3 regions of the Pseudoalteromonas sp. S3776 genome follow, and region 1 is predicted to be linked to each of the others. Evidence: predicted binding sites of a transcription regulator. Region 1 holds the regulator's gene; each other region holds the start of a gene.
The links. The regulator MetJ, encoded in region 1, represses methionine synthesis genes. The targets are predictions, from matches to a motif close to TAGACGTCTAGACGTCTA.
Positions count from the first base shown of each region.

Region 2: the regulator MetJ is predicted to act here: its motif matches at 2,447-2,464, upstream of metK (methionine adenosyltransferase).
Region 3: the regulator MetJ is predicted to act here: its motif matches at 2,112-2,129, upstream of CWC16_RS14345 (methylenetetrahydrofolate reductase).

Region 1 covers NZ_PNCU01000033.1:28,880-33,175, forward strand. The annotation lists gene CWC16_RS13690 (malic enzyme-like NAD(P)-binding protein) at 521-1,762, shown strand; gene metJ (met regulon transcriptional regulator MetJ) at 1,823-2,143, opposite strand; gene metB (cystathionine gamma-synthase) at 2,412-3,659, shown strand; gene metL (bifunctional aspartate kinase/homoserine dehydrogenase II) at 3,666-4,296, shown strand, end outside.
Region 2 covers NZ_PNCU01000038.1:58,976-63,271, forward strand. The annotation lists gene CWC16_RS14475 (5-formyltetrahydrofolate cyclo-ligase) at 1-484, opposite strand, end outside; gene CWC16_RS14480 (hypothetical protein) at 504-1,046, opposite strand; gene metK (methionine adenosyltransferase) at 1,194-2,345, opposite strand; gene tkt (transketolase) at 2,650-4,296, shown strand, end outside.
Region 3 covers NZ_PNCU01000038.1:24,906-29,201, forward strand. The annotation lists gene CWC16_RS14335 (DEAD/DEAH box helicase) at 1-2, shown strand, start outside; gene CWC16_RS14340 (sensor domain-containing diguanylate cyclase) at 58-1,035, shown strand; gene CWC16_RS14345 (methylenetetrahydrofolate reductase) at 1,112-2,068, opposite strand; gene CWC16_RS14350 (M16 family metallopeptidase) at 2,328-4,296, shown strand, end outside.

The sequences.
Region 1 (4,296 bases):
TTATTGCTGTTTAGTAAAAAAAGCATCTTCGGATGCTTTTTTTGTGTCTAAAATTCACCTTTTGGGGTAGAAAACTACCAATTATTACCATATCCCCACTGCATAACTATTTCCTGTTCTTATTCTGAATATGCATAAAGCTTTGCAGACAAACAGACAATTCTTCTCTATATTTTTTATACGTTAATTTTTAACCAAGTTGCTAAAAGCGCTAATCGTGGCGATATTTGTTTTTAACAGTGATTAACGCGCCATAATGGTGCAGTTTGATAAACTAATATCATGCAAAATACCAAAAATATTGTTTAGGTAAAATGAACCTCAAAAAGCACTTTTTGAATGAATTTTTATTTGTTTAATGTTGATAACTTTTAGCGAAGTTGCTGATAAATCACTTAAAATTAACGGATATAGCATATAACAGGATAGACCTGATATTGCTTGGAATTTAAAATTAATAAGAGTATCTTAGCGCCATACTCCCTCTCACTTAACTTAAATTGCAGGATACCATCGCGTTATGTCAGATTTTCGTGAACAAGCATTACATTACCATTCTCACCCCGTTCCAGGCAAAATCAGCATTGAGCTAACAAAACCAGCTGAAACGGTGCAAGATTTAGCATTAGCCTATAGCCCAGGTGTAGCAGAGCCTGTGCGAGAAATTGCAGCAGATCCAGCCAATGCGTATAAATACACCGGTAAAGGGAATATGGTTGCAGTTATCAGTAATGGTACGGCAATTTTAGGTTTAGGTAATTTAGGGCCACTAGCCTCTAAGCCTGTTATGGAAGGTAAGGCGCTCTTATTTAAGCGTTTTGCCGGCCTTGACTCTATTGATATTGAAGTTAAGCATCGCACCACCGAAGATTTTATAAATACAGTGGCCAACATTGCAGACACGTTTGGTGGTATTAACTTAGAAGATATTAAAGCGCCAGAGTGTTTTGAAATTGAAAAAGCGCTTATTGAACGCTGCAGTATTCCGGTTTTTCATGATGACCAACACGGTACCGCTATTGTAACTGCAGCAGGGATGCTTAACGCATTAGAAGTGCAAGGCAAATCAATAGAAGATGCCATTATTGTATGCTTAGGTGCCGGTGCTGCAGCAGTTGCGTGTATGGAGCTGTTAATTAAGTGTGGAGCATTGCGCGAACATATTTATATGCTAGACCGCAAAGGGGTTATTCATACTCGTCGTGATGACTTAAATGAATACAAACAGCTTTTTGCTAACAATACAGATAAGCGCACGCTGCAAGATGTAATTGCTGATGCAGATGTATTTGTAGGTGTATCGGGTCCTAATTTGCTAGCACCTGAAGACCTAAAGTTAATGGCCGATAAGCCAGTGGTATTTGCATGTTCAAACCCAGATCCTGAAATTGCACCTGAGCTTGCGCACAGTGCGCGTAAAGACTTAATTATGGCCACAGGGCGTTCTGATTTTCCTAACCAAGTTAATAATGTTTTATGTTTCCCGTTTATTTTCCGTGGTGCTTTAGATGTGCGTGCAAGCGCAATTAACGATGAAATGAAAATAGCAGCTGTTGAAGCTATTCGTAGTATTGCTAAAGAGCCAGTGCCTGAGCAAGTATTAACAGCGGCGGGTGTAGAAAAGCTCGAATTTGGTGCAGATTACATTATTCCTAAGCCGATGGACCCGCGTTTATTACCACGTATAGCCAAGGCGGTTGCGATGGCGGCTGTTGAATCGGGCGTGGCACAAATCGACTTGCCTGAAAATTACATGGCGTAATATATAGCGCTTAAACAAAAAACCTCAGCATGCTGAGGTTTTTTTGTTTAAAAAGACGTTTTATTCTTCGTCTAAAATAGGCACTTCTAAACCCATTTCTTGCATTATTTTTTTAACTTCTTCAGGTACTTTTTCTGCGTTGTCTTTACGTAGGTCATCATCATTAGGTAATGGTTGGCCTGTAAATGCATGCAAAAACGCTTCGCATAGTAACTCGCTATTTGTTGCATGACGCAGGTTGTTTATTTGACGACGTGTACGCTCATCAGTTAATACTTTTAATACATTTAGCGGGATCGAAACGGTGATCTTTTTAACTTGCTCTGATTTTTTCCCGTGTTCTGCGTATGGGTGAATATACTCACCATTCCATTTAGCCATAAGATGTATCGTTGCCTCAGATTATTAATTTCTCACACGGCGTAAAAAGCGTGTAAATATGCGTGAAATTCTATCGTTTTAAAAAAGATAGTCAAATAATAGATAGCAATCTATCTTAATAAGCTGGCTGTAACGGCAAATAAAGATTTATGAGGGCTTTACACGTATATTATTTTTAGCCATCTAGAGCTTTAAAAGCTTTGACTTATTATAATGGATAACTTACTCTTTTAGACGTCTAAACATCCAAATTAATCAGGTGACGAATATGAGCGAAAAAAACAAAGCAACCATTGCTGTACGAAATGGGGTTGATGCCGATAAACATCATGGCGCCGTTGTACCGCCAATTTATTTATCGACGACATATTCGTTTGCCGATTTTGATACTAAGCGCGCATATGACTATGGGCGCAGTGGCAATCCTAATCGCGATATTTTAGCTGAAACGCTAGCAGAGCTTGAAGGTGGCGCGCGGGGAATTATTACTGCTACGGGCATGGCTGCGGTGCATTTAGCCACACAGTTATTAAATAACGATGATACCTTGGTTATCCCTCACGATTGTTATGGCGGCAGCTACCGTTTATTTACGTCGTTAGAAAAACGCGGCTTGCTTAAACTTAAAGTACTAGATTTAACTAACTCAGAAAACCTAGAACAAATTTTAACCATTAAACCTAAATTAATTTGGATAGAAACACCCAGTAACCCTGTGCTGCGCCTAACGGATATGAAAGCCGTGACGGATATAGCAAAACAGTGCGGTGCATTAGTGGCTGCCGATAACACCTTTTTATCTCCGGCATTACAAAATCCAATTAAGTTTGGCGTAGATATTGTGGTGCACTCAACCACTAAATATATCAACGGCCATTCTGATGTTGTAGGCGGTGCAGTTGTTGCTGCAACACAAGAGCTTGGTGATGAGCTTGCTTGGTGGGCCAATAACATTGGCATTACCGGCGCTCCATTTGATAGCTATTTAACGTTACGTGGTTTACGTACTTTAAATGTGCGCTTAAGGCAGCACCAAGAAAATGCTCTGGCGATTGCTAAATACCTTGAAAGCTCTGAGTATGTTAGCCAAGTTTACTACCCTGGCCTTGAATCGCACCCTCAACATACGCTTGCTAAAGCCCAACAACTTGGCTTTGGTGGCATGGTTAGCTTTGATATTAAGGGGGATGTGGATGATGCTGCGGCGTTTTTAACAAGCCTTAAAGAGTTTAGCTTAGCTGAATCGCTAGGTGGGGTTGAGAGTTTAATTTGTCACCCTGCGACCATGACTCATGCAGGTATGGAGCCAAAAGCGCGTCTAGAAGCGGGAGTGGGCGATACGTTAATTCGTATTTCGGTCGGTATTGAAGATGTAGAAGATCTATTAGCTGATTTTGAGCGTGTTTTTAACTTAGTTAAACCTGGACAAAATAAAAATGTAGGGCGCGTTGGTAAAGCCGCAGGCAATGCCAATGGTGATGTAAAGCAGCAGGCTGCCCATCCAGCTTTGTGGTGATTGAGTATGGTAAATAGTGTACATAAGTTTGGTGGCTCGAGCTTAAGTTCGAGCGAGCGCTATCAAAGTGTGGCAAAAATTATTATTGCTCACACACAGCCAGGCGACTGCGTGGTTGTATCTGCTGCGGGTAAAACCACTGATACCTTGGTTTCGCTGTGGCAAAGTTATCAACAACAAGATAAGCAAGCCGTTGCTGATATTTTACTGCAATTGAGTAACCACCAAACAGCATTAATTGAAGCGTTATTAAAAGCCGATGCTAAACACGCAGCTTTAGCTGTGTTAGCGCAAGAGCTAAGTGATGTGGCAGAGCAAGCCAACGAGCAGCAGTTGCAAGAGGCGGCGCTACTGGCGCATGGCGAACTGTGGTCTGCGCGGTTATTGGCGGCCTATTTAACGCAATTAAACATTCAAGCGTGTGCTCATGATGCTAGAGCGCTGTTTAGTGTAACAAGCGGGGAGCTTTTGCATGCGAAAAACAAGCAGCAATGCAGCCAAGTTATTGAAGCAAATAAAATTAACGTAGTAACAGGGTTTATCGCAGCAAGTGCTGATGGCGAAACAGTTACGCTTGGGCGTAATGGCAGTGACTACAGCGCCACTTTATTAGCCAATTATTGCGACGCACACAATG
Region 2 (4,296 bases), on a different contig from region 1:
GTTTTTGCCAATTGTATGCGTGTAATTGCGCCAGTGTTTTATCGTAAAATCCACCCCCCATTCCTAATCGGTTACCTTGATTATCAAATGCAACAAGTGGCATCAGTAAGTAATCTAAATCAGTTAATGGGCATATTTGAGAGCAGTTCAGCTTAGGCTCCAAGATACCATAGCGATTTGCCCTCATGGGTGAGTTTTTTTCATAGCGTTGAAATAGCAACGTAGCCCCATTAAACGGGTGTATAACGGGTAAGTAAAGAGTATGGTCTTGTCGCCATAACTCGTTAATTAACAACGATGTATCTAATTCTCCATCGTTACTAAAGTAAATGGCTATCTGTTTTTTCGAGGCTGTTTTCTCGCTATTTAGCTGTTGAGTAAAATTCAACTTTAGCTGTGCAGCGGCTTTTTCTTGCTGCTTTTTTGATAAATTATTGCGTAATTGGCGAATAGATTGGCGTATGTGTGTACGTTTATTGCTCATTGTAATTACGCACCTTCGATTAAATAGACACTAAATCAGGAAAAGCTAAGTAAACAGCAAGCACAATTAGTAGTAAAACGGCGGTGGCAATCAGTGAATATAACAAAATATTGCTACGCGCTTTAACAGGTTCATCAAGTTGCTCGTCAAGCATTAGATCATCTTCTTGCCACTCATCGCTTTCGTCTGCAGGGCTTTTTAGCTCATTGGTTGGAAGCCTTTGTTCTAGCTCTTCTAGCTTTTCTTCTAGGCGGATCAGGCTGCTTGTTATGTAATCGAGGGCATCAAAAATCCGTTCATCACGCTGACTAGCTGCACTAGGGTTTTGAGGAGGCTGCTCACCTGTGGCTTGTAACTTACTTTTAATGCCTAAACTTGCGAGTAATTTGGCTTGCTTTAGGGCTTTGTCTTTATTGCTTGGTGCAAAGAGTGTCTTGCCGTTAAAAAACTGTGTTACTTTATCTTCAGACGTTTTTAGTTTATTTGCTAAATTAACGCAGGCAGTTTTAGTTTCAGTGCCCTCAGCTAGCCCTACAAACATAACGCGAAAATTATTGGCCATTTACTTATCCCTTAAGCTTTTATTATGCAAAGAGTATATACCTAAAACAGCAAGTAATTCGAGGGCTCGCTAAAACTCATTATTAACTTTTGTTTTAGATATAAAAACGGCCCTTAAAAGGGCCGTTTTTAATTAATGTGTTTTGGCTTAAAGGCCTGCAGCTGCGCGAAGTGCGTCTGCTTTATCTGTACGTTCCCATGGGAATTCGTCACGACCAAAGTGACCGTATGCCGCTGTTGGTTGGTAAATTGGGCGCTCTAAATCAAGCATTTGAATTAAGCCATAAGGGCGTAGGTCAAAGTGCTCGCGAATAAGCTCGATTAAGCGACCTTCTTCAAGCTTGCTTGTACCAAAGGTTTCAACGCTGATAGAGGTAGGCTCTGCAACACCAATTGCGTAAGATACTTGCAGCTCACACTTATCAGCAAGGCCTGCAGCCACTACGTTTTTAGCTACGTAGCGTGCAGCATATGCTGCTGAACGGTCAACTTTTGATGGATCTTTACCAGAGAAAGCACCACCACCGTGACGTGCCATACCACCGTATGTATCTACAATGATTTTACGACCTGTTAAACCACAGTCGCCCATAGGTCCGCCAATTACAAAACGACCCGTTGGGTTAATGAAAAATTTAGTCGCGCTTGTAATAAGCTCGGCAGGAAGTACCGGCTTAATAATGGTTTCCATCACGGCTTCTACTAAATCATTTTGCGAGATTTCTTCAGCGTGCTGAGTAGAAAGTACAACTGCATCAATACCTACTGGCTTGCCGTTTTCGTATGCAAACGTTACTTGCGATTTTGCATCTGGGCGTAACCAATTAAGCTCGCCGCTTTTACGTACTTGGGCTTGGCGCTGTACTAAACGGTGTGAGTAAGTAATTGGCGCAGGCATCAGTACTTCTGTTTCGTTACATGCGTAACCAAACATTAGGCCTTGGTCGCCAGCACCTTGTTCTTCTGGGCTAGTACGGTCAACACCTTGGTTAATATCAGGAGACTGCTTACCAATAGTGTTTAAAATAGCACACGAGTCTGCATCGAAACCCATGTCTGAATGCGTGTAGCCAATTTCACGTACTGTTTTACGTGTGATTTCTTCAATATCAACCCATGCGCTAGTCGTGATTTCACCACCAACCATAACCATACCGGTTTTTACGTAAGTTTCGCACGCAACACGGGCATGAGAGTCTTGCTCTAGGATAGCATCAAGTACCGCATCAGAGATTTGATCGGCGATTTTATCCGGATGACCTTCAGAAACAGATTCAGAAGTAAATAAATGTTTTGCCATTGTATTTCTGCTCACAAATATTGCGCTTCACAAACGTCGGTATTAGCGCTAAAAAATTAAGGGGCGTATTTTATCTAAAACGAAACTGCTTGCATAGTGTTTTTACGCCTAGACGTCTAAATAAAATGAGTAATCACTTTTTGGTCTTAAAAAATATTCATAATAGCCCATTTTTATGGGGTTTTTAATTGCACACAGCACCCACATTAAGTAAGAATGGTTGCTATAACAGCTCTTAAGTTACTTAAGGGTATAAACGAGCACATTAGTACCCGCGCAAATACACATAAAGGTAGGAGAATTCATGCCATCTCGCAAAGAACTTGCAAATGCTATTCGCGTCTTGTCAATGGACGCAGTACAAAAGGCCAAATCTGGTCACCCTGGAGCCCCTATGGGCATGGCCGATATCGCAGAAGTATTATGGCGCGATTATCTAAAGCATAATCCAACTAATCCAGAGTGGGCTGACCGTGACAGATTTATTCTTTCAAACGGCCACGGTTCAATGCTTATTTATTCTCTGCTGCACCTAAGTGGTTACGACTTACCAATTGATGAAATTAAAAACTTCCGTCAAATGCATTCAAAAACACCTGGCCACCCAGAGTACGGTTACGCGCCAGGTATCGAAACCACTACGGGCCCATTAGGTCAGGGGATCACAAACGCGGTTGGTATGGCACTTGCTGAAAAAGCATTGGCTGCACAATTTAACCGTGAAGGTCACGACATTGTTGATCATTACACCTATGCATTTATGGGTGATGGTTGTTTAATGGAAGGTATTTCTCATGAAGCATGTTCACTTGCGGGCACCTTAGGCCTAGGCAAGTTAGTTGCTTTTTGGGATGACAATGGCATTTCAATCGATGGTGAAGTAGAAGGTTGGTTTAGCGACGATACACCAGCACGTTTTAAAGCGTATGGCTGGCACGTAATTAGTGGCGTAGATGGCCACGATAGCGACGCAATCAGTGCTGCAATAGCTGAAGCTAAAAGTGTTACCGATAAACCAACGCTTATTTGTTGTAAAACAGTGATTGGTTATGGCTCGCCTAACAAGTCGGGTAGCCACGATTGTCACGGCGCACCTTTAGGTGATGACGAAATTACAGCATCTCGCGAATTTTTAGGTTGGACTGGCGAGGCATTTGAAATTCCTGAAGATATTTACGCACAGTGGGATGGAAAAGCTAAAGGGCAAGAACTTGAATCAAGCTGGGACGAAAAGTTTGCAGCGTACGCAGATGCGTACCCAGAGCTAGCAGCAGAATTTAAACGTCGTACAGCTGGCGATTTACCTGCTGATTGGGCACAAAAATCACAAGAGTACATAGAGCAGTTACAAGCAAACCCTGCAAATCCAGCATCGCGTAAAGCATCACAAAATGCATTAAACGCCTTTGGCCCAATTTTACCAGAATTCATGGGTGGCTCAGCCGACTTAGCTGGCTCAAACTTAACAATTTGGGATGGCTCTAAAGGATTAACTGCAGACGATGCAAGTGGTAACTACGTTTATTACGGTGTACGTGAGTTTGGTATGTCGGCAATTATGAACGGTATTGCCCTTCACAAAGGCTTTATTCCTTACGGTGCTACTTTCTTAATGTTTATGGAATATGCGCGTAACGCTGTACGTATGGCTGCACTAATGAAGCAACCAAGCATTTTTGTATACACACATGATTCAATCGGTTTAGGTGAAGACGGTCCAACTCACCAACCGGTAGAGCAAATTGCTAGCATGCGTTTAACGCCAAACTTATACAACTGGCGCCCGTGTGACCAAGTTGAGTCGGCAATTGCATGGCAACAAGCTATTGAGCGTAAAGATGGCCCTACATCACTTATCTTTACTCGCCAAGGCCTTGAGCAACAATCGCGTGACGCTCAACAATTAGCAGATGTTAAAAAGGGCGGGTACATCCTTAGCTGTGACGGCAAC
Region 3 (4,296 bases), on a different contig from region 1:
AGCCTTAAACATAGTTATTTGGCTATACTAAGGCCACTAAATAGCTGAGGTATAGTTATGTTTGAAACAGATAAATGGGCATTTTCTGGTATCGATGGCCAAATATCATTACATAAATGGCAAAAAACCATTGATCTGATTACGGGGCTTTTTTCGGCTCCTTCCGGCTATATAGTTCAGGCTACTAGTAAAGGCTATCGCGTAGTTATTAGAGCAAATGAAGGCGGCTCACACTTTGAAACCAACCCTATACTCCCTCCAGAAACGCCCTTATTTTGTAAATATGTAGCCGAAAACAACAACACTTTGTATGTTAGCGATACCCGCAACGATACGCAGTGGAATACCATGCCCGAGGTGATTGAAGAGGGCGTTGAATCCTACCTAGGCTTGCCAATTCACTGGCCTGAAGGTGAAGTATTTGGCACCTTGTGTTTAAAAGATTCAAAAAAAACCAGTTACACCGATGAATATTTTGAGCTAATAGAGCAGCTTCGTGATTTAATTGAAGACGATTTAGCCCTTATTTATAGCTTTGAGCAAATGCGCGAAATAGCCATGCTTGACCCGCTTACCAATATTTATAATCGCCGTGCACTTAGCTTACTTGCCCAACACAAACTTAATTTAGCGCTGCGTTTAGGTTTTGATGTGTGTTGCTTGTTTATTGATATAAATGACTTTAAAAAACTAAACGACACTTATGGCCATGAAATAGGCGACCAAGCGTTAATCCTCTTAGCAAATACCTTAAAAACACATTTAAGAGAGGCTGATATAGTAGGGCGTTTAGGGGGCGATGAATTTGTAGCTGTAATGCAAATCAGTGATAGAAGTAAGCTTAGCCATATTATTGATAAAATAAAAATTGAGTATACAAACGCACTATTAGAAAACAACGTATGCGCGTTGACACTTAGCATAGGCGAAAGTTTTACTAATAAACAAAAGCAACCTTTTGATACGTTATTAAATTTGGCCGATCACCAAATGTATAAAAATAAACAAGCGTATAAATTGGCTAAAAAAGCATAATAATAAAAGCAATACACTTAAACATAGCAACAAAAAGCAAGCCATTAGGCTTGCTATAAACGGGGAGAATGAGGCTCTAAGCGATTTGTTTTTCGGCTAAGTTTAATTCCATCGTGGCTTTTAATAAACGGTATAAGTTTATTGATGCGTCAATTTCTTCTTTACGGTTTGTTAAGCTTTCAATATTTAAGCCCAGTGGCACATCAAGATGCGCACAGCTTTTAAGTATTAGGTCGAGGTTTTCTCGGCAAATACGTACCGATTCACTTAAGGTGTTCTCTGCATCAAGCATGCGCCATTTAGTGGCCTCTGGCACTGAGATACCCAACCATTTCATAAACTCTAAGGTTTTATCGCCACCGCACGGGGTAAACGTTAAAATAATTCGTTTTGGTGTAATACCTTGCGCTTTACAGGTACGCGCATAACTAGTGATTAGCTCTATCGTTGCTTGTGCGTCGTAAACCGCTTGCGATATAAAAAACTGACACCCTTGTGCTGTTTTTTCTATAAGGCGCTCGTGCTCATTTCGCTTACTTGCATGGCGCTCTGCTATGGTAACGCCCCCTAAAAAGAAGTCATCACTTTGCTCTGCAAGCGTTTTATAGGCATTGGGCAAGCTTAGTTTTATATCACCCACCGATGAAGGGCTACCCACTAAAACCACATTTTTTAAATCGTAGTCGCTTTTGGTTTCATCCAACCAGCCTTTAAACTCTTCTACACCACGCTGTGCCACACTTTTGTAAGTAATAACATCAGGAGCAGATAAATTACGTAGTAAGTGGCTGTATTCACGCGGATCAACCGTTTGTTTAAACGGGAATGGGCGTGCTTTATCTGTACGGCTACTTTCATCTTGAATGTCGTAAATTATTACGCCGTCGTATTCAATTTCGTGTAAGCGAGCAAGTAGTTTTTCTGCAATGATTTTTAGTTGCACTTTATCAGTACCAATTTTAGGCGGGGTAGTACCAATAAGATAAACACCTTGATTGGTGTCTTCTATTTTTTCTTGTAGTGATAAAGCCATAATCCTCATTCCAGCTTAGTCCAATGTATGTAATTTAATATAGCAGCCATTTAGACGTCTAGATAGATTTATTTGGTGAAAGTTTTTCAATTAACTTGAGTATTTTTCATGCTTAAGTGTTTTTAAAATAGGGAATTGACACAGTTGTTTACATTAAAACCGTCGCAAAGCTCTTACAATCATTTCCTTTAGGGCATAATCAACTATGAATTAGCATTAAATCTAATAACAAATTTGCTCAATTTAAAAAGGGACAACAATGAAATTTAAATTACTAGCAACAAGCTTAGCGGTATCGCTGGCACTAACAGGCTGCGCAACACAGCAAAGCGAAAACACCCAAGCAGCACAGCAACAGCAAACAACAGCCGCTGATGAGCGTGTATTTTCGCAAGAGTACTTAATCGAAGAGCTTGATAACGGCTTACGTGTAATGGTTGTTAAAACCGATTACCCCGATGTCGTGTCGCTGCAAATTCCGGTATCGGTTGGTTCACGAAATGAAGTAAAAGAAGGTAAAACCGGGTTTGCTCACTTTTTTGAGCACATGATGTTTAAAGGCTCTAAAAAATTCCCGCAAGACGAATACACTGCCATTTTTAAAAATGCAGGGGTAGATAACCGTGCTTACACCACTAATGATTACACAAACTACCATTTAAACTTTTCAAAGCAGCACCTTGATAAAGTACTTGAAATTGAAGCCGATATTTTTCAAAACTTAACCTACACCGAAGAGCAATTTAGAACCGAAGCGCTAACGGTTAAAGGGGAGTATTTAAAAAATAACGCCAGCCCAATTCGTAAGTTATTGAGCGCAGTTCGCGAAGAAGCGTTTGATACACACACCTATAAACATACCACCATGGGCTTTTTTGAAGATATTGAAGCCATGCCAGATCAAATGGCGTACGGTAAAGAATTTTTTGATAAGTTTTATAAGCCAGAATATGTATCGCTAGTAATTGTCGGCGATGTAGACCCTAAAGCCACCATGGCTATGGTGAAAAAACATTGGGGTGGCTGGAAAAAAGGCAATTACGTTGCTGATATAAAAGCCGAGCCTGCACAACAAGCGCCTAAATATGTACATGAGAAAAACGAAGGTCTGCCTGGTCATTGGTTGCTTGTATCTTACAAAGGTGCGGCCTGGGAGCCTGCAAAAAAAGATAGAGCCGCGCTTGATTTAATCTCACAACTTTATTTTTCAAATAACTCAGATTTATACCAAGAATTGGTTGTTGAAAAACAAATAGCGAGTCAAATGTTTACCTACAATCCAGAGACAAAAGATCCTGGTTTATTGCATGTATTTGTAAAAGTAGAAAATGAAGATGATTTAGCAAAAGCACGCGATGCTATTAATCGCACTTACGCAAAAGCACGTACCGTGCTTGTTGATGAGCAAAAACTAAATGATTTAAAATCAAACCTTAAATACAGCTTTATTAACGGCTTAGATTCATCACAAGCAATTGCGTCAACCCTTGCAAGATACATGCATTTTGAGCGCGATCCAGAGGTAATTAACCAGCTTTATAAATCGGCCGACAACATCACAGCACAAGATATTAAAGCCGTGGCTAATAAATACTTTGTAGATGACACGCGTACAACCGTAACTATGTCGGCACTTGATAAAGCCCCTGGGTTTGAGCAAGAAACAAGCTTAAACGCGTTAGTCGCAAAACTTGATAAAGCCCCTGAAGCACCAGTATTTAAAGTACTTGATAAAACCAATAGCTCGCCACTGATTGATGTAAACTTTTTATTCAATACAGGGGCTGCCGCAGACCCTAAAGGTAAAAAAGGGGTTGCTGCGCTTACAGCCGCTATGCTTGCTCAAGGTGGCTCGCAAAGTACGAGTTACAAAGAGATACAAAAAGCGCTTTACCCGCTTGCGGGTAGTTTCGGTTATCAAATAGATAAAGAAATGCTGTCGTTCCAAGGGCGTATACATAAAGACAATGCTGAAACATGGTATGCAATTATAAGCGAGCAACTGCTTAACCCAGGTTTTAGAGACGATGACTTTAAACGCCTTAAAAAAGAAATGATCGACGGTATTAAATCGGGCTTAAAAGCCTCTAACGACGAAGAGCTTGGTAAAGAAGTACTCTACAGCACGCTTTATAAAGGCCACCCATACGAAAGCTACAACTACGGCGATATTTCGGATTTAGAAGCACTAACGCTTGATGATGTAAAAGCATTTTACAACACAGAGC